DNA from 2 places in the Allobosea sp. NPDC055353 genome. Region 1 is predicted to be linked to the other one. Evidence: riboswitches for the same ligand, from Rfam matches in the RefSeq annotation. Region 1 holds a riboswitch; the other holds the start of a gene.
What was found. A riboswitch is a leader RNA that binds a small molecule or an ion and turns the genes downstream of it on or off. The one in region 1 is predicted to bind thiamine pyrophosphate.
Positions count from the first base shown of each region.

Region 1 (10,108 bases):
CGGAAGATGTTCCATTCGGTCACGATGACCGCCGCATCGGCGCCCTCCACGCATTCATAGGCGTCGCGACAATAGGTGACGCCCGCCGGCAGCACAGCCTTCGCCTGCTCCATGCCCTCCGGATCATAGGCGCGGATCGTGGCGCCGCCATCCAGCAGGGCGGTGATCACCGCGATCGAGGGTGCGTCGCGCATGTCGTCGGTATTCGGCTTGAAGGTCAGGCCCAGCACAGCGATGGTCTTGGCCCGCACCGAGCCGTCGCAGGCCGCGACCACCTTGCGCCCCATCGCCCGCTTGCGCTGCTCGTTCACCGCCGCCACCGTCTCGACGATGCGTGAAGGCGTGCCGTGATCCTGCGCCGTCTTGATCAGCGCGAGCGTATCCTTCGGGAAGCAGGAGCCGCCATAGCCCGGCCCGGCATGCAGGAACTTCGAGCCGATACGGTTGTCGAGCCCCATGCCGCGGGCGACATCCTGGACATTGGCGCCGACCTGCTCGCAGAGATCGGCGATCTCGTTGATGAAGGTGATCTTCGTCGCCAGGAAGGCGTTGGCCGCGTATTTGGTCAGTTCGGCGGTGCGCCGGCCGGTGTTCAGGATCGGCGCGTTGTTGAGATAGAGCGGCCGGTAGATATCGGCCATCACCGTGCGGGCGCCCTCGTCATCGGTGCCGACGACGATGCGGTCCGGCCGCTTGAAATCCTCGATCGCCGCGCCCTCGCGCAGGAATTCCGGGTTGGAGACGACGGCGAAATCGGCATCGGGCCGGAGCTCGCGGATGATGCGCTCGACCTCGTCGCCGGTGCCGACCGGCACCGTCGACTTGGTCACGATCACCGTATAGCCGTTGATCGCCCCGGCGATCTCGCGGGTCGCGGCATAGACATAGGACAGGTCGGCGAAGCCGTCGCCGCGGCGCGAGGGCGTGCCGACCGCGATGAAGACCGCATCGGCACTGGCGACCGGGCCGGCGAGATCCGTGGTGAAGGACAGCCGCCCCGCCGCCGCGTTGGTGCGCACCAGATCCGACAGGCCCGGCTCGAAGATCGGGATCTCGCCGCGCTTCAGCGCCGAAACCTTGCTCTCGAGCTTGTCGACGCAGACGACCTCATGGCCGAAATCGGCAAAGCAGGCGCCGGAGACGAGGCCGACATAGCCCGAGCCCACCATCACGATCTTCATCGATTGCTCCTTGTATCAGGCACTCCCGATAACCCGGGAGGCGCCCGTTGTGGCTTTGGCATAGTGCAATCGCTGCAAAACCAAAACCGGGTTCTCGCCGGCCGTTTCCGGGAAACCGCGAGGTGGCGGCCCTTTCGGCCGGTCATACCGCCACTGTGCAGGCGCCCCTGTATCGGCAGGCAACCTATCCTGCACCACGGCAAGGCACCGGAATTTGACATATTCCCGGTTCGGAGCGCATCGAAGCGGGCGCGTGCTTCCGCGGCCCCGGCAAGGCATGCGCCCGAACCTGATATCGACGGACCATCCGGCATGACCAGCCTGAAATTCGGCACCTCCGGCCTGCGCGGCCTCGTCAAGGAGTTGGTCGGCCTGCCGACCTATGCCCATGTCCGCGCCTTCTGTGCCATGCTGCAGGACGATCAGGCGGCGGGGCCGCATGGTGAAGTCCTGATCGGCCGCGACCTGCGCTCCTCGAGCCCGCTGATCGCGGCGCAATGCGTCCAGGCCATCGCCGATGCCGGGCTTGAGCCGGTGGATTGCGGGGCCGTGCCGACGCCTGCCCTGGCACAGGCCGCTATGGCCGCCGGAAGCCCGGCCGTGATGGTGACCGGCAGTCATATCCCCGATGACCGGAACGGCCTGAAATTCTACCGCGCCCAGGGCGAAATCGACAAGGCGGACGAAGCGCGCATCCTCGCCCATCATGAAGCGCTGGCACTGACGGCCGTTCCGGACGTCTCGGCCGAACCGCAGCGGCGCGACGTCGTCTCCAGCTATCGCGCGCGCTATGTCGATTTCTTCGGGCGCGCCTTGGAAGGGCTCACCGTCGGCGTCTACCAGCATTCCTCCGTCGGCCGCGACGTCATCTGCGACGTGCTGGCGGCGCTTGGAGCCACGCCGGTCGCGCTCGGCCGCAGCGAGAACTTCATCCCCGTCGATACCGAGGCACTGCGTCCCGAGGATGAGGAACTGGCCCGGCGCTGGGCCGGCGAGCGCAGGCTCGACGCGATCGTTTCGACCGATGGCGATGCGGACCGTCCGCTGGTGGCCGACGAAACCGGCCGCTTCCTGCGCGGCGACCTCGTCGGCGCGCTCACCGCGCGTTTTCTTGGCGCGGATGCGATCGTCACACCGGTGACGTCGAATTCGGCACTGGACCGCCCCGGATTGTTTTCGAAGGTGGTGCGCACCCGCGTCGGCTCGCCCTATGTGATCGCCGGCATGGCGCAGGCCAAAACCGAAGGAGCCAGGACCGTCATCGGCTTCGAGGCGAATGGCGGCGTCCTGCTGGGTTCGGAGGTCGCACGGGACGGTCGGCGACTTGCCGCCCTGCCGACGCGCGACGCCATGCTGCCGATCGTCGCGACGCTCGCGCTGGCCCGCGCCGCGCAAAAGCCATTGAGCGCCATCGCGGCGGAAGCCGGCTTCGCCATCGCCCTGTCGAACCGGCTTCAAGAGATCCCGCAGGACAGGACCACCGCCCTGATCGCCCGGCTCGACGCCGCGGATTCCGGCTTCCGCGACACGGCTTTCGCGGCCCATGGCGGGGTCACGGCACGCGATCGACGGGACGGGTTGCGCCTGACGCTCGGCAACGGCGCGACGGCGCATTTCCGGGCCTCGGGCAACGCGCCGGAACTGCGCGTCTATGTCGAGGCCCCGACCCCGGAAGCGGCCGAAGCGCTGCTCGCCGAGAACCTCGCTTTCGCGGCGGCGCAAACGCGCTGAGCGACGATTTGCAGCCAACCCGCAAGACCGGCAAAACCATTTGACGCCGCGCCTGATCCAAACCGCCTTCGAGACAGCAGGATCCGAGACATGACCGAAGCCTTCATCTGCGCCTATCTCCGCACCCCGATCGGCCGGTTCGGCGGCTCGCTCTCCTCCGTCCGTGCGGACGATCTCGGCGCGGTGCCGCTGAAGGCCCTGGTCGAGCGTCATCCGGGCGTGGATTTCGGCGCGGTCGACGACGTGATCTTCGGCTGCGCCAACCAGGCGGGCGAGGACAACCGCAATGTCGCGCGCATGTCGCTGCTGCTCGCCGGCCTGCCCAAGGAGGTGCCGGGCACGACGATCAACCGGCTTTGCGGCTCGGGCATGGATGCGGTCATCGCCGCCGCGCGCGCGATCAAGGCAGGCGAGGCCGAATTGATGATTGCCGGCGGCGTCGAAAGCATGTCGCGCGCACCTTTCGTCATGCCCAAGGCCGACAGCGCCTTCTCCCGCCATGCCGAGATCCACGACACCACCATCGGCTGGCGCTTCGTCAATCCGTTGATGAAGGCGCAGTACGGCATCGATTCCATGCCGGAGACCGGTGAGAACGTCGCGGCCGACTGCAAGATCAGCCGTGCCGACCAGGACGCCTTCGCGCTGCGCTCGCAAATGAAGGCCGTCGCCGCCCAGCAGAACGGCCGGTTGGCCAAGGAGATCGTCCCGGTGCTGATCCCGCAGCGCAAGGGCGATCCGATCAGGGTGGAGATCGACGAGCACCCGCGCGGCGACACCACGCTGGAGAAGCTCGCCAAGCTGGGCACCCCGTTCCGCAAGGAGGGCGGCACGGTCACAGCCGGCAATGCGTCGGGCGTCAATGACGGCGCCGCGGCGCTGATCATCGCCTCCGAAAAAGCCGCCGCGAAATACGGGCTGACGCCGATCGCGCGCATCCTTGGCGGCGCGACCGGCGGCATCGCGCCGCGCGTCATGGGCCTCGGGCCGATCCCGGCGACGCGCAAGCTCTGCGAGCGGCTTGGCCTGAAGCCCACGGATTTCGACATCGTCGAACTGAACGAGGCCTTCGCCAGCCAGGGCATCGCGGTGCTGCGCGAACTCGGCATCGCCGAGGACGGCGCGCATGTGAATCCGAATGGCGGGGCGATCGCGCTCGGCCACCCGCTCGGCATGTCCGGTGCCCGCATCACCGGCACGGCCGCGCTCGAACTGTCCCTGACCGGCAAGAGGCGCGCGCTCGCCACCATGTGCATCGGCGTCGGCCAGGGTATCGCCGTCGCGCTGGAACGCGCATAAGCGCCGCCACGACCGCTTTCTCCCGAACCGCAGGCTCCGGCCCCTAACCATAAGGGCCTTTGTTTCGCCGCGGTTCGGGCGTTTCGCTGTCGCGCGACGGCGGTCCATGATAGGGCCGTAAGGGTGAAGGGGGATCTGAGTTGAGGCCGACGGTCAGGACCGGCGATCGAGGTGCATGCACCTTATCCGCTTCATCCCCCCGCCTTCATGCCCGCCGCCAGGATTGCTCCTCATGCCCCTGAGATTTCTCGTGACCGGCGGCGCCGGCTTCATCGGCTCGGCGGTTGTTCGCAAGCTGATCGGCGAGACCGAGCACGAGGTCTGCGTCGTCGACAAGCTGACCTATGCCGGCAACCTCGCCTCGCTCGTGCCGGTCGCCGGCAGCAACCGCTACCGCTTCGAGCAGGCCGATATCGGCGATGCCCTGCGCATGAAGGCGATCTTCGCCGATTTCCAGCCGGATATCGTCATGCATCTCGCAGCCGAGAGCCATGTCGACCGCTCGATCGACGGGCCGGCGGCCTTCATCGAGACCAATGTCGTCGGCTCGTTCACGCTGCTGCAGGAGGCGCTGCGCCATTTCCGGGGGCTGCCGGAGGAGCGCAAGGCACACTTCCGCTTCCACCATATCTCGACCGACGAAGTCTTCGGCTCGCTGGGTAGCGACGGCTTCTTCCGCGAGGACACCGCCTATCAGCCGAACTCTCCCTATTCGGCCTCGAAGGCGGCGTCCGACCATCTCGTGCGCGCCTGGCACCACACCTACGGCCTGCCGGTGGTGATGACCAATTGCTCGAACAATTACGGGCCCTATCATTTCCCGGAAAAGCTGATCCCGCTGATGATCATCAACGCGCTCGAGGGCAAGCCGCTGCCGGTCTATGGCAACGGGCTCAATGTGCGCGACTGGCTTTATGTCGACGACCATGCCGATGCGCTGATCACCGTCGCCACCGCCGGCAGGATCGGCGAAAGCTACAATATCGGCGGCCATAACGAGAAGACCAATATCGAGGTGGTCCAGGCGATCTGCGCCATCGTCGACGAACTCACGCCCGACCCGAAGGGTCCGCGCGAGCGCCTGATCGCTTACGTCACCGACCGGCCGGGCCATGACGCACGCTATGCGATCGACGCCGGCAAGATCGGCCGCGAGCTTGGCTGGACGCCGAAGGAGACCTTCGAGACCGGCCTGCACCGCACGGTCGAATGGTATCTCGCCAACCCGACATGGTGGGGCGACATCCGTTCCGGCACCTATCGTGGCGAACGCCTCGGCGCGGCCTGAACGGAGACAACAGCATGCTGAGCGTCGAGGATACGGCGATCCCCGCCGTCAAGATCGTCACGCCGAGGAAGTTCGGCGACCATCGCGGCTTCTTCTCGGAAACCTGGAGCCACAAGGCCTTCGCGGAGGCCGGGCTCGATCTGGACTTCGTCCAGGACAACCAGTCGCTGTCGGCCCCGGTCGGAACGCTGCGCGGCCTGCATTTCCAGTCGCCACCCTTCGCGCAAGACAAGCTGGTGCGGGTCACGCGTGGCCGCATCCTCGACGTCGCCGTCGATATCCGGGCTTCGTCCCCGACCTTCGGCAAGCATGTCGCGGTCGAGCTCTCCGCCGAGAACTGGAAGCAGCTCCTCGTCCCCATCGGCTTCGCCCATGGCTTCGTCACGCTGGAGCCGGATACCGAGGTGCTCTACAAGGTCACCGCTCCTTACGCGCCCGCGAACGACCACGGCCTCGCCTTCGACGACCCGGCGCTCGGCATCGACTGGCGCCTGCCGCTCTCCGGCCTCACCCTCTCCGACAAGGACCGCAAGCATCCGCGCCTCGCCGAGATGCTGCGGTATTTCGACTGATGACACTTCGTATCGCCGTCACCGGCTGGACCGGCCAGGTCGTCTGCGCCATGCTGGAGCGCGTGCCCGTCGGCGTCGAGGTCATCGCGCTGCGCCGGCCGGATCTCGATCTCGCCGTCCCGAAGACGGTCGCGCCGGCGCTGCGTTCGGCCCGGCCGGACGTCATCGTCAACACCGCTGCCTATACGGCTGTGGACCAGGCCGAGAGCGAGCCCGAGCTCGCCATGCGCGTCAATGGCGAGGCCGCCGGCGAGGCGGCGCGAGCCGCGGCGGCATTGGGCATCCCCATGATCCAGCTCTCGACCGATTATGTCTTCGATGGCGGGCTCGACCGGCCCTATCGCGAGGACGATGCGACCGGACCGATCTCGGCCTATGGCGCAAGCAAACTCGCCGGCGAACGGGCGGTTGCGGCGGCCACCGACAATCACGCGATCCTGCGCACGGCCTGGATCTACAGCCCCTTCGGCAAGAACTTCGCAAAGACGATGCTGCGCCTCGCCGAGACCCGCGACGAAATCGGCGTCGTCGCCGACCAGGCGGGATCCCCGACCAGCGCCCTCGACATCGCCGATGCGATCTTCGCTGTCGCGCGCAACCTGACGGGCCGACCGGAGGATGCCCGCTTGCGTGGCGTGTTCCATATGAGCGCTGCGGGCGAGGCCGTCTGGGCCGATGTCGCCGAGGCGATCTTCGCCGAACGCGAGCGGCTGGGCGGCAAGCCGGTCCGGGTCAAGCGCATCGCGACAGCCGATTACCCGACACCGGCACGCCGGCCCGCGAATTCCAGACTCGACTGCGGCAAGCTCGCGCTTGCCCATGAGGTGCGGCTGCCTGAATGGCAAAGCTCGCTCCGGTCCTGTGTCGCGCGGCTTCTTAAAGATCAGGCCAAGGATCAGAGGTAACGATGAAGGGCATCATCCTCGCCGGCGGTTCCGGCACGCGGCTGCACCCGATGACGCTGGCGATGTCGAAGCAGCTCCTGCCCGTCTACGACAAGCCGATGATCTATTATCCGCTTTCGACGCTGATGCTCGCCGGCATCCGCGACGTCCTGATTATCTCGACGCCGCACGACCTGCCGCATTTCAAGCGCCTGCTCGGGGACGGGTCCGACTGGGGCATGAGCCTGACCTATGCCGAGCAACCTCATCCCGGTGGGCTGGCGCAGGCCTATCTGATCGGCGCTGATTTCGTCGCCGGCGAGCCCTCCGCCCTCGTTCTCGGCGACAACCTGTTCTATGGCCATTCCCTGCCCGCGATGATGGCGCGAGCGAAAGCGCGCGAGCGAGGCGCCACCGTCTTCGCCTATCATGTCCGCGATCCCGAGCGTTACGGCGTCGTCGCCTTCGACGGTGCCGGCAAGGCGGTTTCCATCGAGGAGAAGCCTGAGGTCCCCAAATCGAGCTGGGCCGTCACCGGCCTTTACTTCTACGATGCCGAGGTCGTCGAGATCGCGCGCGCGCTGAAGCCCTCGGCCCGCGGCGAGCTCGAAATCACCGACGTCAACCGGATCTATCTGGAGCGCGGCCAGCTCTCGGTGGAATCGATGGGCCGCGGCTTCGCCTGGCTCGATACCGGCACGCCCGACAGCCTGCTGGAAGCCGGCGAGTTCGTCCGGACCCTCGAAAGCCGGCAGGGCCTGCGCATCGCCTGCCCGGAGGAGATCGCGGCACGGCAGGGCTGGATCTCGACGGCGCAGCTGACGCGGCTCGGCGAGAAGCTCGCCAAGGGCGATTACGGCCAGTACCTCATGCGGATGGCCCGGGACATCGCCGGCTGAAGCCTGTTCCGATCGGACCGAAGCGTCATTGCGAGGAGCGTAAGCGACGAAGCAATCCAGGGGGTCCGGGTGAGAGAGTTCGAACCCAGTCTCCCCTGGATTGCTTCGCTCCGCTCGCAATGACGGCTCGGGCAGACCAACGCTCCCGGCTTTTGGGGATACCCGCCCTGCTCCGTTATCGCTTGACAGCAAGGCCCGCCGCTCGTCATCTGCTCCCGTTCCCAGGGGGGCCTCGCTAGGAGGCTGAGATTCCGCCGGCTGGGCTTTCGAGCCCAAGCAACGCGGTGACCCTCCGAACCTGATCCGGATCATACCGGCGTAGGGATGCGGGACATGCGGCCAGTACGGCCCTGATTCCAGCTTGCGCTCGTGATCCTCCAGCGATCGACGCCCCGGCTTGGCCGTGCGCGTCCGGACGGAGTGGGCCTCAAGTGACGCAAGCCGAGATCATCGCGGCGCTATCGGCGTTCATCGCGCTTCCCGACGCGTCGGAAGCCGAATTCGAGGCGATGGCGCTCAAGGTCTTCGCCTATCAGTTCCGCAATAACGAGCCTTACAAGCGCTCCTGCCTGCAGCGTGGCCGCACGCCGCTCTCGGTCCGGCGCTGGCGCGACATCCCGGCGGTGCCGATCACCGCCTTCAAGGACCTGACGCTGAGCTGCAGCCCGCCGGAGCAAGCCGAACGCGTCTTCATGACGAGCGGAACCACGCAAGGCACCCGCGGGCGCAGCTATCATCCGACGCTCGACGTCTGGAAGCGCTCGATGCTGGTGAATTTCCGCGAGCGCTTCATGCAGGGCCGCGAGCGCATCCGCATGGGCATCCTCTTCCCGGACGAGGCGGAGCTGCCCAATTCCTCGCTCGCCACCTATCTCTCGCTCGCCAAGCGCGAATGCGGCACGGCGGGTTCCGAGACCTTCATCAATGCGGCTGGGCTCGATCTCGACGGCCTTCTGTCGACGCTGGAGTCGGCCGAGAAGAGCGACGAGCCCTACGCCCTGCTCGGCGCGAGCTATTCCTTCGTCCCCGTGCTGGATGCGCTCGCCGCGAGCGGCCGGCGCTTCGCCTTGCCGGAAGGCAGCCGCATCCTCGATACCGGTGGCTTCAAAGGCCAGTCGCGCGAGCTGGCTCCTGACGAATTCTATGACGGACTCGCTAGCGCCTTCGGCGTGCCACGCGCGTTCTGCGTCAACATGTACGGGATGACCGAGCTGAGCTCGCAGCTCTACGACGACGGCAACGCCGTCTGCCCTTCCGTGAAATCCGGGCCGCACTGGATCCGCAGCCGCGTCGTCGATCCGCTGACCGGGGCGGATTTGCCGGAAGGCCAACGCGGCGTGATCGTCCATCACGACCTCGCCCACTTCAACTGCGTCGCGGCGATTCTGACCGAGGATGCCGGCGAGATCGTGCCGGGCGGTTTCAAGCTGCTCGGCCGGGTCGATGGCGAGGCCTCGAAGGGCTGCTCGGTCGCGGTCGCCGAATTCCTCGCGGCAGCACGAGGCTGAATGCGGTGATCGAGCATGCGGGCCATCTGCCGGGCCTGAACCGCGAGGCGCTGCGCTGGCGCGAGGTCAGCCATAGCGCCTGGGGCGAGAGCGCCACCATCGCGCTGCCGGAACTCGACGAGGCGCAAGCTGCGGCGCTCTGCGCGCATGTGCGTGACAACGCCCGCGCCCGGCTGAAGCGGATGGAGACCGCGCGCATCGTCACGGCGATCGATGCCGCCATCGCGCGCCTGCTCGACCGCCAGCACCCGCTGCGACAAAAGGCCGAGCACCTGCTGCCGATCGTCACCGGCTATGACCGCGAGACCGTCCGCCTCGGCCTCACCGGCTATCTCAAGACCTTCCGCAAGCCGCAGCTCCTGCGCTTCCTGGCCGAGGATTTCGCCAATCCCGGCCTGCTCGACGGTTTCCAGCCGACACCCAAGGGCGGCTATCTGCGTGCCCACGGCCCGGATCTGCTGCTGCATGTCTGGGCGGGCAATGTCCCGGCGCTGTCGCTGTGGAGCCTGATCTGCGGATTGCTAGTCAAGGCGGGCAGCATCGGCAAGCTCGCCTCGGCCGAGCCATTGACAGCCGGCTGGTTCGCCAGCCTCCTCGCCGAGATCGACCCCGAGATCGGCGAATGCCTCGCCATCGTCTGGTGGAAGGGCGGCGAAGCGGCGGCCGAGCCGGTCTTCATGCGCGAGGCCGACACCGTCATGGCTTATGGCGGCAACGAGACACTCACCGCGCTGCGCGCCAAGCTG
Region 1 is NZ_JBSHMC010000001.1:525,975-536,082, reverse strand. It holds gene ACWIEX_RS02410 (UDP-glucose dehydrogenase family protein) at 1-1,181, opposite strand, end outside; gene ACWIEX_RS02405 (phosphomannomutase) at 1,494-2,912, shown strand; gene pcaF (3-oxoadipyl-CoA thiolase) at 3,003-4,211, shown strand; gene rfbB (dTDP-glucose 4,6-dehydratase) at 4,444-5,499, shown strand; gene rfbC (dTDP-4-dehydrorhamnose 3,5-epimerase) at 5,514-6,071, shown strand; gene rfbD (dTDP-4-dehydrorhamnose reductase) at 6,071-6,976, shown strand; gene rfbA (glucose-1-phosphate thymidylyltransferase RfbA) at 6,979-7,854, shown strand; TPP riboswitch at 8,068-8,197, shown strand; gene ACWIEX_RS02375 (LuxE/PaaK family acyltransferase) at 8,286-9,362, shown strand; gene ACWIEX_RS02370 (acyl-CoA reductase) at 9,368-10,108, shown strand, end outside.

Region 2 (10,108 bases), on a different contig from region 1:
GCGACGCAGGGCGCCGAGCGCTTCGACGACATCCGCCGCGAGCGGCGGGAGCAGCGCGAGGGCGACCTCACCATCATCCGCGAGCCCGGCCGCACCATCATCCGCGACGATGACGGCCGCGCCATCATCCGCCGCGACGAGGACCAGCGCTTCCGCGATCTCGGCTGGCAGGGCCGCTCCGAACGCCGTGGCGACGAGAACCGCACGATCTTCGAGCGCCCCGACGGCACGCGGATCGTCACGGTCACGGACGAGCAGGGCCGGCTGATCCGCCGCACCCGCATCGACCGCGACGACCGCGAGGTGATCATCATCGACAACACGCTGCGGGGCCGTCCGGGGCGCTTCGCCGACGATGTCGTCGTGCTGCCGCCACCGCCGCTGCCGATGCCGCGCGAGCGCTATATCGTCGACGCGGACCAGGCTGACGAGGCGTTGATCTACGAGACGATCACGGCGCCGCCGATCGCCGCGATCCCGCGCCGCTACACGCTGGACGAGGTGCGCTACTCGCCGGACCTGCGCGCCCGCATGCGCAGCGTCGATATCGATACGATCAATTTCGAGACCGGCTCCTGGCAGGTCGGGCAGGATCAGGCGCGGCGTCTCTCCGTGCTTGCGGATTCGGTGAAGCGCGCCCTGCAGCGCTCGCCCAACGAGGTCTTCCTCGTCGAGGGCCACACCGACGCCGTCGGCGCCGATGTCGACAATCTCTCGCTCTCCGATCGCCGGGCGCAGTCGGTCGCGGAAATCCTGACGCGCGATTTCCAGATCCCGCCGGAGAACCTGACGACCCAGGGCTATGGCGAGCAGTACCTCAAGCTGAACACGCAGGAGGCTTCGCGCGAGAACCGGCGCGTCACGCTCCGGCGCATCACGCCGCTGCTCAACGGCCAGAACCAGTGACACGCGGGCGGGGCGGCTTTCCAGGCAGCCCCGCTCTTCCGCAGGCGCAGGGAACACCCGTTCCCTGCGCCTGTTTCATTGGCGGAGGACAGAGCATTTTCGAGCGAAGTGGGCACCGGTTCGCGTGAAGAAAATGCGACAAGCAAGGGTCTAGGCCGAAGGGAGATGTCGCCATGAGAAAGTTCGTTCCGGTTCTGGCTGGATTGCTGGCCGTCAGCCTGCCCGGTGCAGTGTCGGCGCAGGCCCAGACAGTACCGCCTCCGCCAAGGCCGCAGGCTCCCGGCGTGCTGCCGGCGCCGCGATCGGGAGAGGCGGCTCGCCCGACGACGCCCAACACTGTGGCGCCCCGCGACGAAAAGCGCGGCACCGGCGAGGACAAGGCGCAGGTCCGGCCGGAGCGCGATCCGCCGATGCCCAAGCCGGTGCCCTCGATCATCGCACCTTGAGCAACCGGGTTGAGGATTTGGTAGGATTGCCCGGCTAGGGTGCCCGCCATGAGCGACACCGTTTCCCTTGCCCAGAGCATCGTCACGATGCAGGCCGCCTCGACCCAGCAGGCGCTGTCCGTCGAGATGCTCAGGCAGAATGCACAGGCCGATCAGGCTCTGGTCGCCATGCTCCAGCAGAGCGCCGAGCAGACGCAAGCGACGCTGCCGGCCGGGCAGGGCGCGTTGGTCGACCTGACTGTCTGAGCCTTCCTTCCTATCCGATCAGATCTTTGCACAGCCCGTTGCCAAGCGGCGGCGCTACGCCTAACCTCGTCCGCGTTCCGAGGGGTGCCCGCAAGGGCTGAGACGGCTTTCGAAGCTGAACCCATCGAACCTGATCCGGGTCATACCGGCGGAGGGACTGGAACGCGGTGCAGCCTTGGCCTGCACCCGCATCACAGCGCTTGAACCGCTTCGACGCCGGATCTCCTGACCTGTACCAAGGAGGAGATCCCCTTATGAATGCCCACGCGAAACCCCAGAAGAACAGCGTCAAGACCGCTCCCCAGAGCGTGACGACCGGGCCGATCATCGGCTCGCGCAAGATCTATGTCGCGGCGCCCGAGCATCCTGAGATGCGCGTGCCCTTCCGCGAGGTCGTGCTGACGACCGATGCCGAGCCGCCGGTGCGCCTCTACGACCCCTCCGGCCCCTTCACCGAGACCGATGCGAAGATCGATCTGAATGCCGGTCTCGCCCAGCCGCGCCGCGCCTGGCTCGATGCGCGTGGCTTCCAGACCGTGCCCGGACGCGCTGTGACGGCTGCGGATAACGGCCATATCAGCGAAGCGCAGCTCGTTCCCGCCTGCCCGGCCGAGCGCCCGATCCTCGAAGCGAAGCGGGGCCAGCTGACGACGCAGTACGAGTTCGCGAAGGCCGGCATCGTCACCCCCGAGATGATCTATGTCGCCCATCGCGAGAATCTCGGCCGTGCCGCCATGCTGGAAGGCACGAAGGAGCGTCATGCCGATGGCGAGAGCTTCGGGGCGAGCGTGCCGGAATTCGTCACGCCGGAATTCGTCCGCGACGAGATCGCGCGGGGCCGCGCCATCATCCCGGCCAATATCAACCATCCCGAGCTGGAGCCGATGGCGATCGGCCGCAATTTCCTGGTCAAGATCAACGCCAATATCGGCAACTCTGCCGTCACCTCGGGCGCGGCCGAGGAGGTCGAGAAACTGGTCTGGGCGATCCGCTGGGGTGCCGACACGGTGATGGACCTCTCCACCGGCCGCAACATCCACAACATCCGCTCCTGGATCCTCAGGAATTCGCCGGTCCCGATCGGCACCGTGCCGATCTACCAGGCGCTGGAGAAGGTCGGCGGCGATCCGATCAAGCTCGACTGGGAGGTGTTCAAGGACACGCTGATCGAGCAGGCCGAGCAGGGCGTCGACTATTTCACCATCCATGCCGGGGTGAGGCTGCCTTACGTGCCGCTGACGGCGAACCGCGTCACCGGCATCGTCTCGCGTGGCGGCTCGATCATGGCGCGCTGGTGCCTCGCGCATCACCGCGAAAGCTTCCTCTACGAGCGCTTCGACGAGATCTGCGAGATCATGCGCCGCTACGACGTCTCGTTCTCGCTGGGCGACGGCCTGCGTCCGGGCTCGATCGCCGATGCCAATGACCGCGCGCAGTTCGCCGAGCTGGAGACCTTGGGCGAGCTCACCAAGATCGCCTGGGACAAGGGCTGTCAGGTGATGATCGAGGGGCCCGGCCACGTGCCGATGCACAAGATCAAGGAGAACATGGACAAGCAATTGCGCGAATGCGGCGAGGCGCCCTTCTACACGCTCGGACCGCTAACCACCGATATCGCGCCGGGTTACGATCACATCACCTCCGGCATCGGCGCGGCGATGATCGGCTGGTATGGCTGCGCCATGCTCTGCTACGTCACGCCGAAGGAGCATCTCGGCCTGCCGAACCGCGACGACGTCAAGACCGGCGTCATCACCTATCGCATCGCGGCCCATGCCGCCGATCTCGCCAAGGGCCATCCGGCCGCGAAGATCCGGGACGACGCGGTCAGCCGTGCGCGCTTCGACTTCCGCTGGGAGGACCAGTTCAATCTGGCGCTGGATCCCGACACGGCGCGGGAATTCCACGACGAGACCTTGCCCAAGGATGCCCACAAGGTCGCGCATTTCTGCTCGATGTGCGGGCCGAAATTCTGCTCGATGAAGATCACGCAGGATCTGCGCGCCGAGGTGCTGGCGATGAGCGACAACGAGCGCAAGGCGCTGGAAGCGCTTGCAGACGAGGGCATGGCCGCCAAGTCGAAGGAATTCCTCGACAAGGGCGGCAGCATTTATCTACCTGCTGCTGAATGAGCGGTTTCGACGAAAAGCTCGATGCGGCCAGCGTCGCATCGATCCTCGCGCGGGTGGCCCGGCGCCGCCCGCGCATTCATTGCCTGACCAATACGGTGGCGCAGAACGTCACCGCCAACATGCTGCTGGCTTTCGGGGCCGTACCCTCGATGGCAAGTCATCCCGACGAGGTCGAGGCCGTTGCGGCCGGAGCGGGCGCGATCTTGATCAATCTCGGCACGCTCAGCCTCGAAGGCGAGCGCGCCATTCCCAAGCTCGTCGGCGTCGCGCACGAGCGCCGCATCCCGCTGGTGCTCGACCCGGTCTTCGTCGAGCTTTCGCCCTTGCGGCTGCGGCTGGTCGGCGACGTGCTGGCGCTGTTCGATGTGCTGGTGCGCGGCAATGCCACCGAAATGGCGGTACTGGAGCCGCTTTTTGCGCTCAGGCGCGACATTGTGCGCGTCACCACCGGCGCGGTCGATCGCATCGAGACGGAGGATCGCAGCCTGTCGGTCGCGCATGGCCATGAATGGATGAGCAAGGTGACCGGGCTCGGCTGCGCATCGAGCGCGCTGGTCGCGGCGTGCCGGGCGGTCGAGCCCGATCCGGTGATCGCGGCCGCGGCAGCGCTCACCGCCTATGGCATCGCTGGCGAGATCGCGGCCGAGCGTGCCGCCGGTCCCGGTAGCTTCGCGATGCATCTGGTCGATGCGTTGGCTGGGCTCGACGAGGCCGCGCTCGCGACCCGGATGGGCTGAGGTTCGCGCTGTCATCCCGTGCGCGTTGCAGTACGCAGTGCTGCGACGCAGACACGGGACCGTGCGCAAGAAGAGGCGCCTGTCATGCAGGGCGCGCACTTTCGGTCAAAAAAGGCGTCCTCTCGTCATGCGGTCCCGTGTCTGCGCAGCAGCACTGCGTGCCGCAGCGCGCACGGGATGACAGCGCTCTGTGACTGCGCTCTGCCCCGCTACTGCGTCGGCGTCAGCGAGAGCGGCGCGGGCTTCGGGCGTGGCCTCGGCCTGGCCGCGGCAGGCTTGGGCTCGGTGTTGAGGCCGAGCCGGGCGCGCAGCGAGGCGGCCCGCGCCTCCGTCACCCGCGCGCCGCAGAAGCCGAACTGGCCCTCGCGCTGGAAATCCCGGCAGATCATCTCGCGCTCGGCCGAGAAGCCGGCCTGCTCGCGCGCGATCACGCGCTGCTCGACAGCGTCGGATTTGGCGGTCAGCGTCCGGTAGCCCTCGCGCACGGCGCGTTCGGCGCTGCCGCGTGCCTTCTCGATCTCCTTGGCCTGCCCGGCAACGGTACGCGCATCGGGGCCCCACAGCCCGCGCGGGTCGATCCGGCATTGCGCGGCCTGGACGACGCAGGGCTCCGTCGGTTCGACCACGAGGAAGGCGCCGTCGAGCACGTCGAAGACGATCGGGCAGATCGGCGCCTCCAGCCGGTAGCGCGGCACGCCGGCCGGGCGCCCGAGCGCCGTGACGGGGAGAGGCGCGTCGCCGAAGGAGATGGCGCAGGGCTCGACCAGATTGGTGCTCTGGAACCCGTCGAGATTGAGCTTGAGGCCGTAGCCGGTCGCCGTCTTCGAGAAGACTGCCTCGCCGTGATGGCCGTGGCGGTGCAAGGTCTTGCCGATGATGGCATCCTCCCCGGCGACCTTGATGGCGGACATGCTGGGCGGGCGCGGCGCTGTCGGGGCGCCGGGCCGGGAGGGCGCTGCCTGCTGGGTTCCGGGCGCGTTGAACGGCTGGGCGCCGGGCAATTGCAGCGGCTGCGCATGCGCCACGGTTGCGGCTGTGGCGAGGGCTATCGAGGCCAGGATGAGGCGCATCGGTCGTGTCATGGCGGCCCAGTGAAGCCTGAACGGCCTTTCTGCATGCAGGCGCGAGCCGGGTTAGACAAGGACGGGAAGGCCACACCCGGCCGGAAAGCGCGTTTCGCGGGCCGCCCGGCCGGTGCTCCCCGTTGCTTAATCGGCTCGCCTGTCTTGCAAGGGGTGGAACACCCTCACTATATACGCCGCCAAGGGGCGGTTTAACCACCGTCAAACGTGGAATGCCGGTTTCGTTCGCCGCTGAAGCGGGGGCGATCCGGTCCATGGGCCGGCAGGCGGTGCACAAGCGCCGCAGGTCGGCGATCTGCTCAATCGAAAGGGATCCCATCCATGGGTAAAGTCATTGGTATCGACCTCGGCACGACCAACAGCTGCGTTGCAGTGATGGAAGGCTCGACGCCCAAGGTCATCGAGAATTCGGAAGGCGCGCGCACCACGCCCTCCATCGTCGCCATCACGGATGACGGCGAACGCCTTGTCGGCCAGCCTGCGAAGCGCCAGGCCGTCACCAACCCGGAGCGCACCTTCTTCGCCATCAAGCGCCTCATCGGCCGGACCTTCGACGATCCGATGACGCAGAAGGACCTGAAGCTCGTTCCCTACAAGATCAAGAAGGCCTCCTCGGGCGACGCCTGGGTGGAAGCCGACGGCAAGGACTATTCGCCGTCGCAGATCTCGGCCTTCACGCTGACCAAGATGAAGGAGACGGCGGAGGCCTATCTCGGCCAGCCCGTCACCCAGGCCGTCATCACGGTTCCCGCCTATTTCAACGACGCCCAGCGCCAGGCGACGAAGGATGCCGGCCGCATCGCCGGCCTCGAGGTGCTGCGCATCATCAACGAGCCGACCGCGGCGGCGCTGGCCTATGGCCTCGACAAGAAGCAGGCCGGCACCATCGCGGTCTATGACCTCGGCGGCGGCACCTTCGACGTCTCGATCCTCGAGATCGGCGACGGCGTCTTCGAGGTGAAGTCGACCAATGGCGACACCTTCCTCGGCGGCGAAGACTTCGACATGCGCCTGGTCGAGTACCTCGCGGACGAGTTCAAGCGCGAGCAGGGCATCGACCTGAAGAAGGACAAGCTCGCCCTCCAGCGCCTGAAGGAAGCGGCGGAGAAGGCCAAGATCGAGCTCTCGACCACGGCCCAGACCGAGATCAACCTGCCCTATATCACGGCGGATGCCTCGGGCCCGAAGCACCTTGCCATCAAGCTGTCGCGCGCCAAGTTCGAGAGCCTGGTCGACGATCTGATCCAGCGCACCATCGAGCCCTGCAAGAAGGCGCTCAAGGATGCCGGCCTGTCGGCGGGCCAGATCGACGAGGTCGTCCTCGTCGGCGGCATGACCCGCATGCCGAAGGTGCAGGAGGTCGTGAAGCAGTTCTTCGGCAAGGAGCCGCACAAGGGCGTCAATCCTGACGAAGTCGTCGCCATCGGCGCTGCGGTTCAGGCCGGCGTGCTGCAGGGCGACGTCAAGGACGTGCTGCTGCTCGACGTGACCCCGCTGTCGCTCGGCATCGAGACGCTGGGTGGTGTCTTTACGCGTCTGATCGACCGCAACACCACGATCCCGACCAAGAAGAGCCAGGTCTTCTCCACCGCCGAGGACAACCAGAACGCGGTGACGATCCGGGTCTTCCAGGGCGAGCGCGAGATGGCCGCCGACAACAAGCTGCTCGGCCAGTTCGATCTGATGGGGATTCCGCCGTCGCCGCGCGGCATGCCGCAGATCGAGGTGACCTTCGACATCGACGCCAACGGCATCGTTTCCGTGACGGCGAAGGACAAGGCCACCAACAAGGAGCAGCAGATCAAGATCCAGGCTTCGGGCGGCCTCAGCGAGGCCGATATCCAGAAGATGGTGAAGGATGCCGAGGCGAACGCCGCCGAGGACAAGAAGCGCCGCGAGGTGGTCGAGGCCAAGAACCAGGGCGAGAGCCTGGTGCATTCGACCGAGAAGTCGCTGAACGACTATGGCGACAAGGTTTCCGAAGCCGACAAGGCGGCGATCGAGACCGCGGTCGAGGCGCTCAAGACCGCGCTGACCGGCGAGGACGCCGAGGCCATCACGGCCCGCACCAACGAGCTGATGCAGGCTTCGATGAAGCTCGGCGAAGCCATGTATGCGGCGAGCCAGGCCGAGGGCGCCGCCACCGCCGAGGGCGAGCCGACTGAGGAAGCCAAGAAGGACGACGTCATCGACGCCGACTTCAAGGACGTCTCGGACGACAAGAAGAAGAGCGCGTGATCGCGCGCTCGTAACGCAAGCGACGTTTTGGCCGGGCTTGACCCGGCCAACGCGTCCGGGAATTGCATGCTGTACGGATGGCCGGGCTCGCTGCCCGGCCATGCCGCGTCAAAGCTGCGGGGACAGACATTTCGATGTCGAAACGCGATTACTACGAGATTCTCGGCGTCAGCCGAACCGTGACGGAGGTCGAGCTCAAGGGCTCCTTCCGCAAGCTCGCGATGCAGCACCATCCCGACAAGAATCCCGGCAACAAGGAAGCCGAGATCAAGTTCAAGGAAATCAACGAGGCCTATCAGGTCCTTTCGGACGGCCAGAAGCGCTCGGCCTATGACCGCTTCGGCCATCAGGCCTTCGAGAACGGCGGCGGTGGCCCCGGCGGCAATGCCGATTTCTCCGACTTCATGTCGGATATCTTCGATTCCTTCTTCGGCGATGCCCGGCGTGGCGGCGCCCGCGGCGCCAATGGCCGCGAGCGCGGCGCCGACCTGCGCTACAATCTCGAGATCGGGCTGGAAGAGGCGTTCACCGGCAAGAACGAGTCGATCCGGGTGCCGACCTCGATCTCCTGCGACTCCTGCTCCGGCGCCGGCGCCAAGCCCGGCTCGAAATCGCGCCAGTGCCCGACCTGTGGCGGCCATGGCCGCGTCCGCGCCAATCAGGGCTTCTTCTCGGTCGAGCGCACCTGCCCGACCTGCTCGGGCCGCGGCGAGGTCATCGACGATCCCTGCAAGAACTGCCAGGGCGCCGGCCGCGTCACCCGCGAGCGCACGCTCTCCGTCAACATTCCCGCCGGTGTCGAGGACGGCACACGCATCCGCCTCGCCGGCGAGGGCGAAGCGGGCCTGCGCGGCGGGCCTGCAGGCGATCTCTACATCTTCCTCTCGATCAAGCCGCACGCGATCTTCCAGCGCGACGGCGCCGACCTGTTCTGCCGCGTGCCGATCGGGCTGGCTTCCGCCGCGCTCGGCGGCGAGATCGAGGTGCCGACGCTTTCGGGCGAGCAGGCACGGGTCAAGATTCCCGAGGGCACCCAGACCGGCAAGCAGTTCCGTTTGAAGGCCAAGGGCATGAGCGTGCTGCGCTCGCGCGATGTCGGAGACCTCTACATCCAGGTCGTGGTTGAGACGCCGCAGAAGCTGACGGCGCGCCAGCGCGAGTTGCTGGAGGAATTCGAGCGCGAGAGCTCGCACAACAACCACCCGGAGACGGCCGGCTTCTTTGGCCGGGTCAAGGATTTCCTCGGCGGCTTCGGCGGCACGGCCTGAGCCCTTGGTGGGGCCAGCCCTCCAACAAGCGCGGGTCATCCCGGGCGACCGGAGGGAGACCCGGGATCCATGCCTGAACCTCTCGCGGAAGCGCTCCGGAATGGATCCCGGATCTCCGCTTCGCTGCCTCCGGGATGACACCGTGGTTTCGCATTTTGAAACATGAAAAAGGGCCGCCCGATGGGCGGCCCTTTCCATGTCGATGGAGGCGGATGCCTCAGACCTTGTCGACGGCCTTCTTGACCGCGTCCTTGCCTTTGCCAAGCGCCTGCTGGGCTTCGCCCTTCAGCTCCTGGACCTTGCCCTCGGCCTCCCACTCCGGCTTGTTCATCGCCTTGCCGGCGGCCTGCTTGACGTTGCCGGCGGCCTCGTTGGCCATGCCCTTGATCTTGTCGGTCGTGCTGCCCATCGCGCTTGACTCCTGAAAGGTCGGCCCCCAGCCGTTTTCCGCAGAAAGAACCGGCACGGCGGGGAAAGGTTCCGGCTCTCAGGCCGCGTCTTCTGCCGGTGAGGCGAGCGCCCGCAAGGCTTCGGCCGTTTCCGCGTCGGCCGGGAAGAAAGTCTCCAGCGCCAGCTCCGAGAGAGTGACATCGACAGGCGTGCCGAACACGGTCGTCGTCGAGATCAGCGACAGCGTGGTCTCGCCGAGCCGCAACTGCATGGGCACGACGATGGCCGCCTCCGTCTCGGCTTCATGGCGCGCGCCCGCGCCCGGATGGGAGTAGCTCATCAGCTCGCCCAGCAATTCGCCGAGCTTCACATCGGCTGTCGCCCGGACCTGCTGGCGCAGCCTTGCCAGCAGATGGGCGCGCCATTCCGCGAGGTTGAGGATGAAGGGCGCAAGCCCCTGCGGATGCAATGACAGGCGCAGCACATTGACGGGCGGCTTCAGCAGTTGCGCGTCGGTGACGAGACCGAGCAATCGCGTCACTGCGTTGTTATAGGCCAGCAGCGTCCAGTGCCGGTCGATGGCGACGGCCGGATAGGGCTCGTGTCCCCTGAGGATCAGATCGATCGCGCTGCGGGCGGCGTCGAGCGAGGGGTCTTCGAGCG
Region 2 is NZ_JBSHMC010000003.1:145,604-155,711, reverse strand. It holds gene ACWIEX_RS21265 (OmpA family protein) at 1-906, shown strand, start outside; gene ACWIEX_RS21260 (hypothetical protein) at 1,080-1,352, shown strand; gene ACWIEX_RS21255 (hypothetical protein) at 1,401-1,598, shown strand; TPP riboswitch at 1,669-1,773, shown strand; gene thiC (phosphomethylpyrimidine synthase ThiC) at 1,853-3,730, shown strand; gene ACWIEX_RS21245 (hydroxyethylthiazole kinase) at 3,727-4,467, shown strand; gene ACWIEX_RS21240 (hypothetical protein) at 4,677-5,537, opposite strand; gene dnaK (molecular chaperone DnaK) at 5,871-7,787, shown strand; gene dnaJ (molecular chaperone DnaJ) at 7,922-9,055, shown strand; gene ACWIEX_RS21225 (CsbD family protein) at 9,273-9,464, opposite strand; gene ACWIEX_RS21220 (helix-turn-helix domain-containing protein) at 9,543-10,108, opposite strand, start outside.
Region 2: linked by a shared signal. The riboswitch ahead of thiC (phosphomethylpyrimidine synthase ThiC) and the one ahead of ACWIEX_RS02375 (LuxE/PaaK family acyltransferase) in region 1 are both predicted to bind thiamine pyrophosphate.